Linked DNA regions of Acuticoccus sediminis. The protein of the gene in region 1 interacts with the protein of each later gene in a pairwise test. Links are inferred from orthologs where the notes say so. Each region holds a gene or a part of one and is shown in the gene's direction. Other genes may lie near its edges. The genes, in order: dprA and recA.

Evidence for each region.
Region 2: the proteins of dprA (region 1) and recA interact in binary tests that used the Bacillus subtilis proteins (3 or more experiments, as listed by UniProt). The link is inferred for Acuticoccus sediminis from one-to-one orthologs.

What each region holds. Positions count from the first base shown.
Region 1 is NZ_QHHQ01000001.1:1,840,715-1,849,403, forward strand. Bases 2,042-5,032 are described here. They hold dprA (DNA-processing protein DprA), read left to right. Parts: upstream 2,042-2,982; coding sequence 2,983-4,083; downstream 4,084-5,032. Other genes in these bases: DLJ53_RS08085 (acyl-CoA dehydrogenase family protein), read right to left, coding at 2,042-2,122; plsY (glycerol-3-phosphate 1-O-acyltransferase PlsY), read left to right, coding at 2,372-2,986; DLJ53_RS08100 (isocitrate/isopropylmalate family dehydrogenase), read right to left, coding at 4,093-5,032. Also shown: DLJ53_RS08080 (hydantoinase B/oxoprolinase family protein), read left to right, coding at 1-399; more of DLJ53_RS08085, read right to left, coding at 446-2,041; more of DLJ53_RS08100, read right to left, coding at 5,033-5,232; DLJ53_RS08105 (hypothetical protein), read right to left, coding at 5,372-5,653; DLJ53_RS08110 (alpha/beta hydrolase), read right to left, coding at 5,829-6,623; DLJ53_RS08115 (caspase family protein), read right to left, coding at 7,038-8,689. UniProt on the Bacillus subtilis protein: Protein that helps load RecA onto ssDNA during transformation. Binds cooperatively to circular ssDNA, is able to bridge different segments of DNA. Favors the loading of RecA onto SsbA- or SsbB-coated ssDNA and formation of RecA-DNA filaments.
Region 2 is NZ_QHHQ01000001.1:1,455,052-1,463,680, forward strand. Bases 537-3,467 are described here. They hold recA (recombinase RecA), read left to right. Parts: upstream 537-1,417; coding sequence 1,418-2,518; downstream 2,519-3,467. Other genes in these bases: DLJ53_RS35980 (ATP-binding protein), read left to right, coding at 537-1,194; DLJ53_RS06335 (CoA transferase), read right to left, coding at 3,004-3,467. Outside these bases: more of DLJ53_RS35980, read left to right, coding at 1-536; more of DLJ53_RS06335, read right to left, coding at 3,468-3,759; DLJ53_RS06340 (CoA transferase subunit A), read right to left, coding at 3,756-4,571; DLJ53_RS06345 (DUF4112 domain-containing protein), read left to right, coding at 4,717-5,142; DLJ53_RS06350 (hypothetical protein), read right to left, coding at 5,158-5,415; DLJ53_RS06355 (SH3 domain-containing protein), read right to left, coding at 5,473-6,207; DLJ53_RS06360 (cysteine rich repeat-containing protein), read right to left, coding at 6,204-6,479; alaS (alanine--tRNA ligase), read right to left, coding at 7,406-8,629. UniProt on the Bacillus subtilis protein: Multifunctional protein involved in homologous recombination, DNA repair and competence.

The sequences.
Region 1 (8,689 bases):
CCGGTGGAGATCCTCGAGCAGCGCTACCCGCTCCTGTTCGAGCGCTACAATCTGCGCGAGGGGTCGGCCGGCCGGGGCGAGTACCGCGGCGGCTTCGGGATCGACTACCGCTTCCGCCTCCAGCGCGGGCAGGGCAAGGCCTCCTTCCTGATGGAGCACGGCCGTTTCGGCCCGCCGGGCATCCTCGGGGGCGAGGCGGGTCTTCCCAACGAGATCCGCATTTCCCAGGGCGGCAGCGTCACGCGCCCCGAGCACATCTCCAAGGGGGAGGGCTACGTCCTGCGGGAAGGGGACTGGATCGAGGTGCTGACGCCGGGTGGCGGCGGGTACGGCGACAAGGCCGACCGCAGCGCCGAGGCACGCGCCGCCGACAGGCAGTACGGTCAGTCCGAGGACTAGCGCCGCGTCTCGGAGCGGTCGGGCCGACGGGGCGGACCGCGCGGGCTCAGTCCTCCGGGGCGACGAAGTCCAGGATCGCGGCGGCGTCGAAGCGGCCGTCCAGCGTGCCGTAGCCGGCCCGGAACCGCTCGCGCAGGCGCGTCGCGATATAGGCGTCGGCGATCACGCGGGGCAGGTTGCGGCGCATCGCCGAGGCGGCCGCCACCATCGCCAGCTGCTCGGCGAAGGCGCGCGCCAGAGCGATGTCCGCCACCGCCCGCTCGCCGAGGTCGAGCGTGTCCTCGATGATGTCCGCGTTGGTGTTGCCGAGGTCGGCGCCGAGCTCGCCGAGCGCGTCGCGCAGCACCTGCCGGTCGCGCTCGACCTGCATCACGAGGTCCAGCGCCGCCTCGTTCGCCGTCCCGTCCCACGCGCTGAGGGCCGTCACGTCCGCATGGATGCGGGCGGAGGGGTGGAGTGCGTCGAACGCGGTCCCGCCGATCGCCTCGTTGCAGGCGAGCGACAGCGCCGGCGCGGCGCCCACGGTGTAGAGCCGGGCGGCCGGGGTGACGAGACGGGCGAGCGCATGGTCGCCGTCCCGCTCGAACGCCTGGTCGAAGGCGGCGGCGACGCGCATGCACAGGGCCGTGTGCGCCGCGCTCTCGAGCGCGAGGTCGGCGAGGACGCGGGCATGCAGCGGATGGCTCACGAGAAGCTTGCCGGATGTCTCCCGGTAGCGCGCGTGATGGACGGCGCGCCCGACGGCGGCGCGGATCGCCCCGGCGGCGATGATCGCCCCGTCGAGCTGCAGGAGGGTGCGCACGTCACGCAGGACGTGCAGGCCGCGGCCCGGCTCGCCGAGGATCTGTCCCGTCGCCCCGTGGAACGAGACGCTGGCGACCGCCTGCGAGGCCAGCCCGCCCACGTCGCGGAGCGCCTCGATGTCGATCGCGTCCTCGTTCTCGGCCGCGTACCGGGGGATCATCGCGGCGGTCGGCCCCTCGGCGGTACGCGCCAGGACGAGCGCGAGGTCGGCCGTCGGCGCACATACGAACCACTTCTCGCCCGTCACGCTGAGCCGGTCGCCGGCGACGATCTCGCCGTGCATCGCCACGGCGCTGCGGTCGGCACTGCCATCGCGCTCGGTCAGCGCGAGGGTCACGGTCGCACCGTCCTTCTCGCCGAGCGGGAGGGGCTTGCGGTCGTAGCGGCGCGTCGCGATCAGCGGGAAGAGCTGCGCCTCGAGGTCGCTGGCATAGGCGAGGGCGGCGACGGAGGCGTGGGTGGAGGAGATCACCGTCAGGTGGCCGCGGTCGCACTGGGCGGTCAGGAAGAGGGCGGCGGCGCGCAGTCGGTGCTGGCGGCGATCGTCCCCGTCTTCCCAGGCGGAGGAGGTGAGGCCGGTCGCGATGCTCCGGTTCATCATCGCGTGGTAGGCGGGGTGAACCTCGACCTGGTCGACGCGGTAGCCGTCGAAGTCGGTGCGGCGGAGCTGCGGCGGCGCGGCGGCGGCGATGCGCGCGACCTCCTGCGCCTCGGCCGAGCCCCAGTAGCCGCCGAGGGTCCGCAGATGCTCCTCGGTCGCCTCGTCGAGCGCGGAGTCGAGCGTCGCGGTCAGGACGGGGTCGGACCCGAAGGTGTTGAGGCCCGCGTATTCGGGAGGACGGACGGTGGACGACGCGGGCTCTGTCGCGCGGCGAATGCCGACGCGCCGGTTCAGCGTGTCGTCCATCGTCTTGTGCAAGCCGGCATCCCCACCCGCGGACCGTTAAAGTTTGCCCGTGGGTAAGATGTAACCGGACGGCGCCCCAGCATCAACGCCCGACTTGCGTCGCTTACAGCTTTCGGCCACCAATCGCGGCGTTCAACGCGGTGCGACGACGGCGCTATCCCGAGTCGTCCACAGCGTCGAGACTGGCGGGGCCGCGGACGGCGCGACCGTCGCATCCGGCCCGTCCGGACGGGCTCGCAATGGGAGGCGTTCAGAAAGACAATGCCGGATCCGATCAGCTGGGCCGCGGTGTGGCCCTATTATTCCGCGGTCCTCGTGGCGAGCTACCTGTGCGGCTCAATCCCCTTCGGCCTCCTGCTCACGCAGTATGCCGGGCTCGGCGACGTGCGGAACATCGGCTCCGGCAACATCGGCGCCACCAACGTCCTGCGCACCGGGCGCAAGGACCTCGCCGCGGCGACGCTGCTGCTGGATGCGCTGAAGGGCGTGGTCCCCGTCCTCATCGCCTGGCACCTCGGCGGGCCGGACTTCGTCGTGACGGCGGCGTTCGGCGCCTTCCTCGGGCACCTCTTCCCGGTGTGGCTCGGGTTCCGCGGCGGCAAGGGCGTCGCGACCTACATCGGCGTCCTTCTGGCGACGTCCTGGCCGGCGGGCCTCGCCTTCGCCGGCATCTGGCTCACCACGGCGATCGTGACGCGCTACTCCTCGCTCGCCGCGCTCCTCGCCTCGCTGGCGACGCCGATCATCCTCGCGATCCGCAGCGAGTTCCAGTACGCCGAGATCTTCGGCGTTCTGACGGCGTTCCTGTGGTTCAAGCATTCGGCCAACATCGGCCGCCTCCTGAAGGGCACCGAGAGCCGGATCGGCAAGAAATGAAGGGGCTCGCGAATGAGGCGGAGCGGTTCGACTGGCTGCGCCTCATCCGCTCGGAGAACGTCGGCCCCGAGACCTTCCACACCCTGATCCGCCGCTTCGGCACCGCCCGCGCCGCGCTCGACGCGCTGCCGGACCTCGCGGCGGCCGGCGGCGGACGGCGCCCCATCGCGGTCGCCGAGCCCGGACGTGTCGAGCGCGAGCTCGCCGCGGCGGAGCGCATCGGGGCGCACTTCGTCTACTACGGCACGGCTGCCTATCCGGCGCTCCTCTACGAGATCGGCGGTCCGCCGCCGGTCCTCGCCGTGCGCGGCGACACGTCGATCGCGAGCCGGCCGGCGATCGCGGTGGTCGGCTCGCGGCAGGCCTCCGCAGCCGGGCGCACCATCGCGCGGACATGGTCCGAGGCGTTCGGGGCGGACGGGTGGGCGGTCGTCTCGGGCCTGGCGCTGGGGATCGACGCCGAGGCGCACCGCGCGGCGCTCGCCACCGGCACGGTCGCGGTGGTGGCCGGCGGCGTCGACCGGCCGAGCCCCGAGGCCAACGTCGACCTGTGCGACCGGATCGCCGAGGAGGGCGCCGTCGTTTCGGAGATGCCGCTCGGCACCGAGCCGTTCTCACGGCTCTTCGTCCGGCGCAACCGCCTGATTGCCGGCCTGTCGCGGGGCGTCGTCGTGGTCGAGGCGGCGGCCCGGTCCGGCGCGCTCTACACCGCCGATTTCGCGGCCACAGCGGGGCGCGAGGTGTTCGCCGTGCCCGGTTCGCCGCTCGATCCGCGCGCGGCCGGGTGCCTGAAGCTCCTCAAGGAGGGCGCGACGCTCGCCACCGAGGCCCGCGACGTGCTGGTCCAGCTCAGCGCCATGGATGCGCCGATGCTGCCGGGGTTCTCCGAGGATGAGCCGCTCCCCGAGGACGCCCCCGCCGGAGCCGTCGGAGAGGTGCACGCCGCGCTGTCGCTGACGCCGGTCTCGGTCGACACGCTGGTGCGCCTGACGCGGCTGCCGACCGCGACGGTGATCGCGACTCTGGTGGAGCTGGAGCTTGCCGGGCACGCCGAGCGCGAGCCCAACGGCATGGTCCGCGCCGCGGTGCCGGGCTGAGGCGAGGCGCTAGAGGAGCGGCGGAGCGGTCGGTGTCGCGACGGTCGGCGTCGTGCTGTGGCGCAGATGGTCGAGCACCGCCCCGGTGATGTCCCTGACGCCGGCCGACCCGCCGTGCTCGCAAGTGCGCAGGCCGTCGTCGGCGAAGGCGCTGTCCACCGCCCGGCCAATCAGCACCGCGGCCTCGACGCTCGCCGGCAGGTCGTGCCGGTGGCCGAGCCAGTCCAGCATCATCGCGGCGGAGAGGATTGCGGCGGTCGGGTTGGCGCGTCCGGTGTCCATGATCTCTGCGGCGGCGCCGTGGGCGGGCTGGAAGGCGGCGTGAACGTCGCCGACGCAGGCGGTCGGCGCGAACCAGAGGCCGCCGACGAGCCCGGCCGCGAGGTTGGCGAGAACACCGCCGAAGGGCGCCTCGGTCAGCACCACATCGAGGAGCCATGGCTTGCCGACGAAGGCGGGCATGCCGGCGTCGACGTCCATCGGCACCGCCGCGACCGCCGGGTAGGCGTTGGCGACCTCGCCGAGCGCCTCCCGAAGCGGGCCGGCACCGGGCGCGTCCATCAGGGTCACGGTGGGCTTGCGTCCGGCCTTGCGGCGCCGGAGTGCGGTCTCCAGCGCGAAACGGCTGATGCGCTCGCCGCAGGTCCGGGTCCGTCCCTCGCCGGCGGGACCCCCGCCGACGCCGGGATTGTCGCTGGGTGAAGGGTCGTCGACAGGCGCGTAGACGATCGCGCAATCGATCCGCGCCGCGTCAGCGCTGCCGAGCGGTGTGGGGACGCCGGGGATGGCCCGGACGGGCCGCAGATCGGCGTAGAGATCGAGCGTCGAGCACAGGTCGAGCCGTGGCGCGACCGCCGGCCCGTGGAACTCCGGCACATCGCCCACCCGGCAATGACCGCAGCGCGGATCCTGCAGGCCCATGGGGCCGAGCAGTATGGCATCGGCCGCCTCGCAGGCGCGCCACGTGGTGTCGGGGAGGGCGGTCCCGGTCTGGTGCAGCAGCGTCTCTCCGGCCGGGTGGGTGCGGGTCCGCAGCGTCGGGCCTCCGGTCGCCTGGAGGGCCGCTTCGGCGATGGCGAGCGCGGGCGGCGTGATCTCGGCGCCGACGCCGTCACCGGGGAGCACGGCGATGTCGAACGATGCTCGCATAGGACCCCAACGTCGCTCGCCGGCCGCCGGGGCCTCGTCGCCGGCGACCGGGTCGAAGCACCGATCGTGGACCTCGGGCGTCGCCGTTGCAACGTGTCGTTTCGTGGGGGACGGCGCCGTCCCCGCCCGGAGCCTGCCGTCAGTACGTGGCCGGCTTGTGGGTGCAGACGGTGGTGATCTGGTAGGTCCAGCGCTGGAGGCGTTGGCTCCAGACCCGGATCTTCTTTTCCGTGCACTGCTTGGTGACGATCAGCGGGCGGGGCATGGGGCCGCCGTGGATGACGATCGCGCCGTGCCGTCCGAGGGAGGTGCCGTCGGCGGCCTTCGGCACGAAGACGCGCGGCCCGGCGCAGACCTCGGGCGCCACCATGACCAGACCGATCCCGAACGCGGCGGTGAGGATCGTGGACTTGAAGATCATGGTTCTCTCCAGCGTGGGCCCCGGCCGGTCCGGTCCGGCGACGCACTGGAGATGGGCGGCGGGTCAGGCGGAGAGTGTGTCGGAAGGCACACCCCGGCTGCCTGTGAGGGGTGTCGGACACGGGGTGTGACGGGGGCGCCTTTCCGGCCCGGCGGAACGGTCCCGGGTGGGCGGCTCAGGCGAGGATGTTCTGCACCAGGTGGGACAGGACGCTGCCGGGGTCGGCGAGCTCGGCGACGATGCTCGAGTGGTGGTGGTTGTCCATGAACTCGATCGTCGCCTCCCCGCCGGATTCGATGACCGCTTCGTACATGCGGGCGGACTGCCGGCGGAACTCCACCGTCTCGCTCGCCCCGGTCCGCAGGTGGAGCGGGCAGTCGAGGGTGTCGGCGCGGTGGAGCGGAGAGAACTCCTGGACCTCGCTCGGGGTCAGGCACAGCTCGGCCTGGATGAAGGCATAACGGAGCGGGTCGAGGTCGAAGATGCCGCTGATCGCGATCACCGCGTCCGGAGGCCGGGTCATGCGAAGGGCGGCCTCGACGGCGAGATGCGCTCCGGCCGAGTGGCCGACCACCACCACGGTATCGCTGCGCTGCAAGGCGACTTCGCAGCCCCGGACGACATCGTCGATGACGTCGGCCATCCGCGTCTCGGGCATCAGGCGATAGTCGACGTTGAAGAAGGACGCGTTGCTCGCCGCCGCCGTCTCCGCGACGAAGACGAAGTTGTCCGCCGAGAAGCGCCGCCAGTAGCCGCCATGAACAAAGACGAGCGCATGCGTATTGCGGCCAAGTTTGGTATGCCAAACCGCCTGCAAATCTTCGGGGCCGGTAGAAATCCGCTCCGGCCGGCCGAGGGCGTCGGCCAGCGCCGACAGCGCTTCATGCCGGTCCTGCCAGGCGGCAAAATCGGGAACTGTCACGGCATTTTCGAGCTGGGAGTTCCAGAACCGCTCCGTCTCGCGCCGCATCGCTCCCCTCCTTCGTCCCGGGTCAGGAGATAAGTTCTGCCCCAATCCCCAAACATTAGAAGTGTTATAAGTGATAAGGTTCCGTATCAATTCTGCAAAATGCTCCAAACTTGTCGAGATTCATCGGGGATCACGTGTTCGTGATTGATAAACCGGGCAGTTGTTTAAATGAAATCGAAGTTGTCGTGGGTGTTCGCAACATTGCATTATCTGCTCATGCGGCGCGCCGCAGCGACACATCACCGGCACATCCATGGTTTTGACACACAAAGGATATGCGGAACGGCCGGACAATCTTTGGATATTTGTTCGCGACCAATGAAAAAGGCCACCCGAAGCGGGTGACCTTTTTCCGATCGCGCGGCCGGACCAGTCCTAAAGTGCCGGTCCGGCGATCTCTGCGGGGCGGGCGTGTCAGCGGGCGAGCAGGCCGCCCACGACGCCGCCGACCACCGCACCGGCGAACGCGGCCGCGCCCGGACTGATGGTCTCCTGGTGGACCGGGCGGCGGCTCACCACGCGCGGCGGACGCGGCTCGGTCGTCCTCGCGGTCGTCGTGCGCCGGGTGCTGGAGCTGCTGCGCGAGGTCGCGGTGCGCCTCGTGCTCGTGGTGCGCTTCGAGGTTGAGGCGCTGCGCGAGACGGAGCGGGTCTGCGTGGCACGGCTCGACGTGGCCGCCGGCGGCGGTGTCCGGGTGACGGTCCGCAGTTCAGGGAGCGGCTTCTCCTCGAGCTCGTCGGCCGTGTCGACCGTCAGGATCTCGAGCTGGAGCGCGTTGAGGTAACCCGTTGCCGGGAGCGCCTTCGCCTCCTGGAACCCGGCGATGCCGCCGCGCGTCTTCGGGCCGAAGAGGCCGTCGGGATAGCCGACGTCGTAGCCCGCGAGGTTGAGGCGATGCTGCACCTCGCGCGCCTTCTCGCGGTCCATCAGCAGGGCCTGCTCCGTCTCCGCGGTCGCCGGGGCGGCCTTCACCGCGGCGGTGACCTTCAGCGTCAGCGGTCCGGTCTCGAACGTCGGCGGAGCGGCCGGGGCCGCGAGGCTCGGCGCGGCGCCGATCGACGGGCCGAGGCCGACCGGCGGCACGGATGGCGGCGTCGTCGCGGCGACCTGACGCTCCAGCTCACCGATGCGGCTCTTCGCCAGCGGCGCGAAGAGGCCGTTGGGGAAGGTGATCAGGTAGTTGTTGTAGTCCGCCACGCGGCCGCTCTTCTCGGCGTACTTCCAGAGCAGCTCCTGCGCCTCGAGGCTGACGGTGCGGGTGTCCTGCACGGCCGGGGGCGGCGAGGCGGGGGGCGTCGACGTGGCGCGCGCGGTGACGCCGCCGACGCCCGACGGGACCGAGCGGTCGGCACCGCCCGTCGTCGACGGGGCCGGCTCGAGGGAGGCTTCGGTCGCCGCCGGCCGCGGCGTCAGGATCGGCGGGACGGAGGGCGCGACGGCGGCGGTCTCGAACGTCGGCGGCGTGGCCGGCGCGGGATCGGCGGCGGGGTGCAGGAAGACGCGGCCGGTCAGCGAGGTGTTCAGCCACGGGCGCTGCTGCTCGCGGGTCATCTCCAGCACGTCGCCGGTGACGAGGGACATGGCGCTGGTGATGTCGAGGTCCGGAGTGCCGATGTGGCGCAGCAGCGCGGTCGTGAAGGGCGAGTGCTCGCCGCTGCCGTCCTGCGCCACCTGGCCCGGGCTCGTCGCGAACGCGATGGCGATGCCCTTGCCCGCCGTGGCGGCGGACATGTTGGCGAGGCCGCGCCCGGTCGCGATCGAGCGGGTCGACGTGCTCGACAGCGCCTTCGGGTCGTTCAGCGGGTTGTCGCGGCAGGCGTCGAGGAAGACGATGTTCACGCCGTCCGAATACTGCATCTGGTTGGTGATGAGGTCGGCGCGCACGGCCTCGAGGTCGAGGTAGCTCGCGTCACGGAACTTGGCATCGATGGGGATGAGGTAGTTGCTCCCCGCGTGCGCGACGCCGTGGCCGGCGTAGAAGAACACGCTGAGGTCCGCCTCGCCCACCTCGCGGGCGAAGCTGAGGAGGGTCCGGTTCATCTGCGCGAAATCGACGTCGTAGCCCT
Region 2 (8,629 bases), 390 kb from region 1 along the record:
GCGATGATCGTCCTCTCCGACGTCACCGACCAGTCCGAGCTCGAGGCGCAGATCGCGCAGAGCCAGAAGATGCAGGCGATCGGTCAGCTCGCCGGCGGCATCGCGCACGACTTCAACAACGTGCTGCAGGCGATCATCGGCTTTTCCGACCTGCTGCTGCAGAGCCACCGGCCGTCGGACCCCGCGTTCCGCGACATCATGAACATCAAGCAGAGCGCGCAGCGGGCCGCGGGGCTGGTGAAGCAGCTCCTCGCCTTCTCGCGCCGCCAGACCCTGCGGCCGACGGTCCTCAACCTCAACGACGTGATCGCGGACCTGTCGATCATGCTCGACCGCCTGCTCGGCGAGACGGTGCGTCTCGATGTCGCCTACGGGCGCGACCTCTGGCCGGTGCTCGCCGACCAGTCCCAGGTCGAACAGGTCGTCATCAACCTCGCCGTCAACGCCCGGGATGCGATGAAGGGCGGCGGGACGCTCACCATCCGCACCCGCAACGTGCCTGCCGGCGAGGTCGAGAGCGACGGCGCCGACGAGGTGCAGGTCGACGCGGTGCTGATCGAGATCGAGGACGTCGGCACCGGCATGCCGCAGGACATGCTGGACAAGATCTTCGAGCCGTTCTTCACCACCAAGGCGACCGGGGAGGGGACCGGCCTCGGCCTGTCCACCGTCTACGGCATCGTCAAGCAGACCGGCGGCACGCTGTCGGTGAAGAGCGAGGTGGGGAAGGGGACGACGTTCCGGATCTACCTGCCCCGCACCGAGGTCGAGCAGCGCCCGGCCGCGGTGTCGGACGGGGAGCGGGCCCCGGCGGCGAGCGGGGACCTCACCGGCTCGGCGACGCTCCTGCTGGTGGAGGACGAAGAAGCGATCCGCACCTTCGCCGCCCGCGCCCTCACCGCGAAGGGCTATCGCGTGCTGTCGGCCGAATCAGGCGTCGAAGCCGCGGAGATCTTCGCCGAGGAGGGCGATACGATCGACCTCGTGGTCACCGACGTGATCATGCCGGAGCTCGACGGGCCGGGCCTCGTGCGGAAGATCCGCGCCGAACGGCCGGACCTCAAGGTGCTGTTCATGTCGGGCTATGCGGACGGTGCCTCGCTGGACGAACTCCCCGAGGCTCAGTTCCTGCCGAAGCCTTTTACGCTCAAGGCGTTGGCGGAAGCGGTCAAGCGCGAGCTGGGCCGGAGCTGAGCCCCGCCCGCGTGCACCGATTGTTCCTGTGAGAATCGTGCCGGGGGGCTCTTCGCGAGGCTCCTGTCGCGCTAGGTTAATCATGCCAAAGCGATCGATGGCGCGATACACCGTATCGTTAACGCAATCTTAACGTGTCGAACAGATTGCGAACGCCGTGGTTTTGTGAAACACTGAAATCCAGTCAAGGTGGGCCTTAAGAATGAAGCGCAAGGGATCAGCGATGGCGCAATCAGATCTACGCCTGGTTGAGGGGTCGTCCGTGGACAAGACGAAGGCGCTGACGGCTGCGATCAGCCAGATCGAGCGCTCGTTCGGCAAGGGCTCGATCATGAAGCTCGGCGCCGGACAGACGATCGAGGTGGAGACGGTGTCGACCGGCTCCCTCGGCCTCGACATCGCGCTCGGCATCGGCGGCCTGCCCAAGGGCCGCATCGTCGAGATCTACGGGCCGGAGTCGTCGGGCAAGACGACGCTGGCGCTCCACACCATCGCCGAGGCGCAGAAGAAGGGTGGCATCTGCGCCTTCATCGACGCCGAGCACGCACTCGATCCGATCTACGCCCGCAAGCTCGGCGTCCAGGTCGACGATCTCCTGATCTCCCAGCCGGACGCCGGCGAGCAGGCGCTCGAGATTGCCGACACGCTGGTCCGCTCCGCCGCGGTCGACGTGCTGGTGATCGACTCGGTCGCCGCGCTGACGCCGCGGGCCGAGCTAGAGGGCGAGATGGGCGACCAGCTCCCCGGCCTCCAGGCGCGCCTGATGTCGCAGGCCCTGCGCAAGCTGACGGGCTCGATCTCCCGCAGCCACACCATGGTCATCTTCATCAACCAGATCCGCATGAAGATCGGCGTGATGTTCGGCTCGCCCGAGACGACCACCGGCGGCAACGCGCTCAAGTTCTATTCGTCGGTGCGCCTCGACATCCGCCGCGTCGGCTCCATCAAGGACCGCGACGAGGTCGTGGGCAACCAGACCCGCGTGAAGGTGGTGAAGAACAAGCTCGCCCCGCCGTTCCGCGAGGTCGAGTTCGACATCATGTACGGCGAAGGCGTGTCCAAGCTCGGCGAGCTCCTCGACCTCGGCGTCAAGGCCGGCATCGTCGAGAAGTCGGGCGCGTGGTTCTCCTACGACAGCCAGCGGCTCGGCCAGGGGCGCGAGAACTCCAAGCAGTTCCTGCGCGACAACCCCGAGATCGCCAACGAGATCGAGCAGGCCGTGCGCCAGTCCGCCGGCATCATCGCCGACCGGATTGCCGGGAACCCCGAGCCGGACGGCGACGCCGACAGCCCGGACGAGGACGGCTACGACGCCGCCGAATAAGCCCTGACGCCGGGGCTGCCCGGCGTCTCGCCCCGCAGGGGCACCGCAGCGGCCTCACGGCCATGCCACGAAGGCGCGAGGGCGTTGCCCCTCGCGCTCCTTCGTCCCGCCCCCCACTCAGCTTGCAGATGGTCGGGTTTGCCGAACAGGCGGCCGCCGCGCGCTCGCCTATCAAATCCGATCCACGCAGGGCCGGCGGACGGCGGCCTCGATCAGGGGGCGCAGCGCGCCCGTCTTCGCCATTCTCACTGTGCTGCGCGTCGCTCCGTGCAGCGCATCGCCCCTGCCGCCCGCCCGAAGCCGCCTTCGGTCGCACGTCAATCGGGCGACCGTCGGGGTGGACCTTGGGTTTCGATCCGCGAGGGGCGGGCGACGGTGATCCGGCGTCCGGCACGTCAGCATGCGTGCCGCCAACGCGTGGCCCCCGGGGTGAGGCGCCGGGGACCGGATTTGCGGGGCAGACGGACGACGCCGTCCGGCGCGGGTCAGGCCGCGGCGGCTTCCATGTCGCTGCGGAGGCTGGCGGCGAAATCGGGATAGGTCTCCGACAGCTCATCCAGCACGCGGGTCCGCAGCAGGTCGAGGATCGGCCTGGGGGGGCGCGGCGTCACCGCCGGCTCCGCGGCGTGGTCGAAGGCAAAGCCCGTCGCCGCGGTGATGTCGGCAAGGTCCGACCCCGGGTGCACCGAGCGCAGCGAGAACCGGCGCCGTCCCTTGTCGAAGTCGAAGAGACCCTTGCCGGTCAGCAGCGCATGCGGCCCGCCCGGCCGGTAGACCCCGGGATCGCTGACCCCCGGCGCGGACACGAAGTCCACCTTCGGCACGAACACCCGCGGCGAGTGCTCCTCGCGGAAGAGGATCACGCGCGGCACCACGTAGTAGAGGTAGGCCGAGCCGAACGAGCCCGGCCAGCGCACGTCCACCTCCGGGTAGGTGCCCGCGCCGACGAGGTTGATGTTCGCCTCCCCGTCGATCTGCCCGCCGCCGAGGAAGAAGGCGTCGATCCGCCCCTGACCCGCGCAGTCGAACAGCTCCACCCCGCCGTTGGTGAAGAAGTTGTGCCGCACCGACCCCAGGATCGACAGCCGCACCGGCGGCCGGCCCGCGGCCTCGTTGAGCGCCCGGCGCAGCATCGCGCCCGCCGCCGGAATCGGCGACGACGCCCCCACCGCGACGTGCCGCACCCCGTCGAGGAGCTCGGCGATCGTGGCGATCAGGATCTCGCGGTTCCCCCCGCTCATGCCGGCACCCGGCCGGCGAGGGCGTCGATGTAGTCGGCGAGCGCCTCCGGCGAGCGCGCGGCCCTGGCGTAGGCCTTCATCGCCTCGACGTCGGTCTCGTACTCGCCCCACAGGGTGCAGGGCGCCGCGCCGCGTGGCGCGACCCCGATGGCGTCGACGTAGAGCGCGGGTAGGGTACCCGCGGCGCTGGCCTCCGTCGCCATCAGGTCGCCGTCGACGATGCGCTCGACCGTCACGATCGTGCGCCGCGAGGCGTACGCCATGGTGGCGAGCTCGCGCCGGCGGCCGATCTGCACGTTGCCGAAGCGGTCCGCCGCCGGAGCGTGGAACAGTGCGACATCCGGTGTGATCGCGGGGATGAGGACGACCGGATCGGGCGCGTCCGAGAACGGGTTGTCGATCACCTTCCAGTCCGGCCGGTTGGCGAGGATGTCCGACCCGATGAGGCCCCGCATCGGCAGGAACGGCGCTCCCTTCTGGGAGGCGATCAGGCCGGAGTGGATCGCCGGGCACGTCGCGTCCATCACCCGGATCGTGCCGGACTTCACCGCGCGGTTGAAGGCCGGCGCGCCGCCCGCCTCGCCGAGGGTGAGGGCGCTGGTTTCCACCGTCGCCACGGCGCCGGCGCCGATCAGGATGTCGGCCTGGATCCCGGCCGTCGGCACGCACACGAGGTGAAGGTCCTTCGCCCCGCGCCGCAGCAGCGGCGGCACCATTGCCATGGAGACGCCCGCATATTCGGCCGGGATGGCGAGCTTCGCACCGTCCTCGATCAGCTCGGCGAGGCGCTCGAGCGGCATGTCGATCGTCATCTGGGGCTCCCTGCTGCGGCTGCTTTTTATGCGCTTTGCGGCCGTTGTCCCGCGTTTGGTCCCGACGGGCAAGGGCGCAGAACGGCACACACAATTGGAACCTGTGGCGCCTCCGCAGAATTGAGTACGCGAAGGAGATTGCACAATGGCACCGACCATTACGATGAGCCGTGGCCGTGATCGGACGTATTCTTCGTCGGCGCCCTCGACGGCCGAGCTGGACCGCCTGGCGAACCTTTTGGACAGCAAGTTCAGCGTCCTCGGTGTCCGCTTCGGCATGGACGCCGTTTTGGGCCTGGTGCCGGGCATCGGCGACATGGCCGGTCTCGCCATCTCGGCCTACCTGATCGGCCAGGGCTACCGCCTCGGGGCCCGCAAGCGCACGCTGGCGCGCATGGCCGCCAATGTCGCCGGCGATTCGCTGATCGGCTCGATCCCGCTGCTGGGCACCGTCGCCGACGTCATGTGGAAGGCGAACAACGCCAACATGCGCCTCCTGAAGCGCGATCTGGCGCGGCCCGGCGTCACCCGCCGACATCAGACCTGGCGCGCCCCCTCCGGCGCGCCCTGACGCCCTGCCGGGAAGTCAGACGCCGGGCGGTGGCAGGTCCACCGCCGGCTCCTCGCCGCGCGGGGCGAAGAGGCAGCTCTCGACATCGTTGCCGACATCGAGGAGGCAGACCTCCAGCCCGTCGCCGTCGACCGTGGCCGTGATGCAGATCGTCGCCATGCGGTCCTCGGTGGCGAAGCAGAGCTCCTCCGGCGAGTCCGGTTGCGCCATCGCCGGAGGTGACGCGTCCGTGAGCGAGGCGAGGACGTAGGCGACCAGGCTAACCGCGCGCATGGGCGTCGTCCGGGAGGCGAGGACGCTGGGCGACGCGGCCGATCCGCGCGCGGGCCGTCACCGGACGACGCCGTGGCGGACGGTGCCGCCGTTCGGGCCGACGCGGACCGAGCCGCAGCCGACGCCCTTGGCGCACCCGCCGGCGGCCACCGCAGTTCGACCTCCCGGCCCTTCCACCACCCGCGCCCCGCCGCAGTGGCCGTTGCCGCATGATCCTGCCCGCGTGACCGAGCCGCCGTTGCTGCCGGTGACCTGCGTCGCGCCGCGGCACGCGCCGCCCGAGCATGACCCTGTCGCGGTGCGGTGGACGACCGTGGGAGGCGGCGGCGGGCCGGGATAGGCCCGGTAGTACGGCCGGTACACGGTCCAGCGGCCGTACCAGGGATAGGCCGTATAGTACGTGTCCCAGTAGGTCTTGGAGAAGCCGACGACCGTGATGCCGATGCGCGGCGCGGTCGCCGCCGTGACGGTGACCACCGAGGAATTGACCCTGGCCGTGATGTAGCCGGACGAGACCCAGCCGCGCGCGGTGCCGTAGCTGACGTCGCACCAGTCGAACGTGTTCACGCAGCCGTACGTGACGATGCTGGCGCCGACGGGGACCACGGTGATCACCGGGTAGCCCGTCGACGGGCCGGCCCGCATGTTGACATTGCCGGTCGCGACCGAGGGCGTCGCCGCCGAGGCCGGGCCGCTGATCGTCGCGAGCGACACCAGCAGCGCGAACAGCCAGAAGCCGGGGACGGAGCGGCGCAGCGAGGCGGCGCCTATATCTTCAGCACGGGTCCTCATGGGTTCATCACCTTGGCCAGAGTGTCACGGCAGTCGGGCGAGACGCTCTGCGCGTTCTCGCGCAGGCAGGCGGCGATCCGCCCGTCGCCGCGCTGGACGTTGGGGCAGAGCCGCTGCACGTCGGCCTTGCAGGCTGTCGCCACCGCCCGCGCGTCGGCGCGCGATATCTGCGGGACCTGCTGCGCCAGGGCCGCGCCTGTCGCCACCAGCGTGACGGTGGCCGCGACGAGGGCGTGGCGGAGGACGGACGTCAGGGTGAAAGTGCGGTTCATCTCAGAAGTCTCCGATAGGTCGTGGCCCGCGCCTGGCGGGCGGGGCCGATCGCGCCCGGTGGGCGGATCGGCGGCCGGGAAGGAAGGGTGGGTCGGCGCGCCCGGCGTTCGGGCGCTTGGACAGGCGCGCCGACCCGCGGGCCGAGTGGCGGTGCTCGGCCCGATGCGGTGCAGTCCGGGCGTCAGCGCCGGGAGAACCCGCGTCGACGTCGCGTCGGGGGATGGCAGAGGGGTGTCATGGTAGGTGTGCCTCCGTCTGTCGCCCGGCGTGTCGGACTTGATGAGGAGGAGACTGCGCCCGCAATGTCATCGCCCTTTGAAGCGGGCGAAACAGTCGGTCTCAAATTGTCGCCGTTGAATAACAGCCTGTAACAACTGTCCAATTCGGGACGGTCCAGTCGCGTTAGGGCAAAGATCACCGACACGGGCGCGGCGGCGCCGGTGGTCCCGGGCGCCGCGGAGCGGGAGCGACGGGTTGGCGCCCGGGCCCGGCCGACCGGCGTACCGCGATCCTCGCCATTCCATGCCGACGCTGTCGCAGCATGGATTCGGCGATGCGCGAACGTTGGTGGCACGCGGCGGCCGGCACCTGCCATCCCCTCCGGGATGCTGTCGTCCCTCCGGCAGGGGTGCTCCGGTCCGGCAATGGCGCCCGGCCGGTGGGCGAGGAGCGGGCGTTTCGTGCTGGTGTCGAACGTCGCCGGGGAGGGGGCAGCCCGGACGGCGTCGGGGCGCACGTCGCCGTCTCGTGTCGTACGGGTAGCCGGAGGCTCCGCGCCTGGCGCCGATGCACGCCGGCTCGATCTCTTGGGGGCAGGGGGAGCGCGGCGGCGGTCGCCGGGCCGTCGGAGCGCCGGCGCCGCCGGGGTGTTCCCGGTCGGTGGGGGCCGCGCCGGGGTGCCGGCGCGGCGTTTCGGGATGTCGAGCTAGGCTGCGGCTTCCATGGCTGTCGCGATGGCGGCGATGGCCTCGTCCGCCTTGTCCGCGTCGGGACCGCCGGCCTGGGCCATGTCGCGGCGGCCGCCGCCGCCCTTGCCGCCCAAGGCGGCCGAGCCGACCCGCACCAGCTCCACCGCGTCGAAGCGCTCGGCGAGGTCCGGGGAAATCGTGACGACCACGGACGCCCGGCCTTCCTCGCGGCCGACGATCACCACGACCGCCGAGCCCGCCGCCTGGCGCGCCTCGTCGGCGAGACCCTTGAGGGCCTTGCCGGGGAGGCCGTCCACCACGCGGCCGACGAAGTTGACGCCGGCGATCTCGCGCGCGGCCTCGGCCTGAGCCGGGCCGGCGAGGGCGAGCTTCTTCTTCGCCTCCTCCAGCTCGCGCTCCAGTCGGCGGCGCTCCTCGACGAGGACCTCCACCCGGGCCGGAGCGTCGTCCGGAGCGACGCGCATCGCGCCGGCGACGGAGCGCAGTCGGTCGCGCGCGCCGGTGAGGTAGCGGCGCGCGGTCTCGCCGGTCAGCGCCTCGATGCGCCTGACGCCGGAGGAGACGGCCGCCTCCTCGACGATGGTGATGAGGCCGATGTCGCCGGTGCGCGTCACATGGATGCCGCCGCACAGCTCCACCGAGAACCGGCGGTTGCCGTCGCGTCCCATGGAGACGACGCGGACCTCGTCGCCGTACTTCTCGCCGAAGAGGGCGCGGGCTCCGGACTCGATGGCGTCGTCCACGCCCATGACGCGCGTGTCGACCGCATCGTTCTCGCGCACGCGCTGGTTGGCGGCGCGCTCGACCGCGGCGATCTCCTCCTCGGTGATCGGCTTGGGCTGGGCGAAGTCGAAGCGCAGCCGCTCCGGCGCCACCAGCGAGCCCTTCTGCGCGACGTGGTCGCCCAGAACCCGGCGCAGGCACTCGTGCAGGATATGCGTCGCCGAGTGGTTGGCGCGGATCATGTCGCGCCGCTCGTCCTCCACCTGGAGGGTCAGCGCGTCGCCCACGGTCAGGGTGCCCGCCTCGAGCGTGCCGCGGTGCACGAAGAGGCCGTCGGCCACCTTCGTGGTGTCGGCGATGGCGAACCGCGTCTCCCCGGCCGTGGCGCTGCCGGTGTCGCCCACCTGGCCGCCCGACTCGGCGTAGAACGGGGTCTGGTTGAAGACGATGCGGGCTTCCTGGCCGGCACCGACCGTCTGGACCTCGGCCCCGTCGAC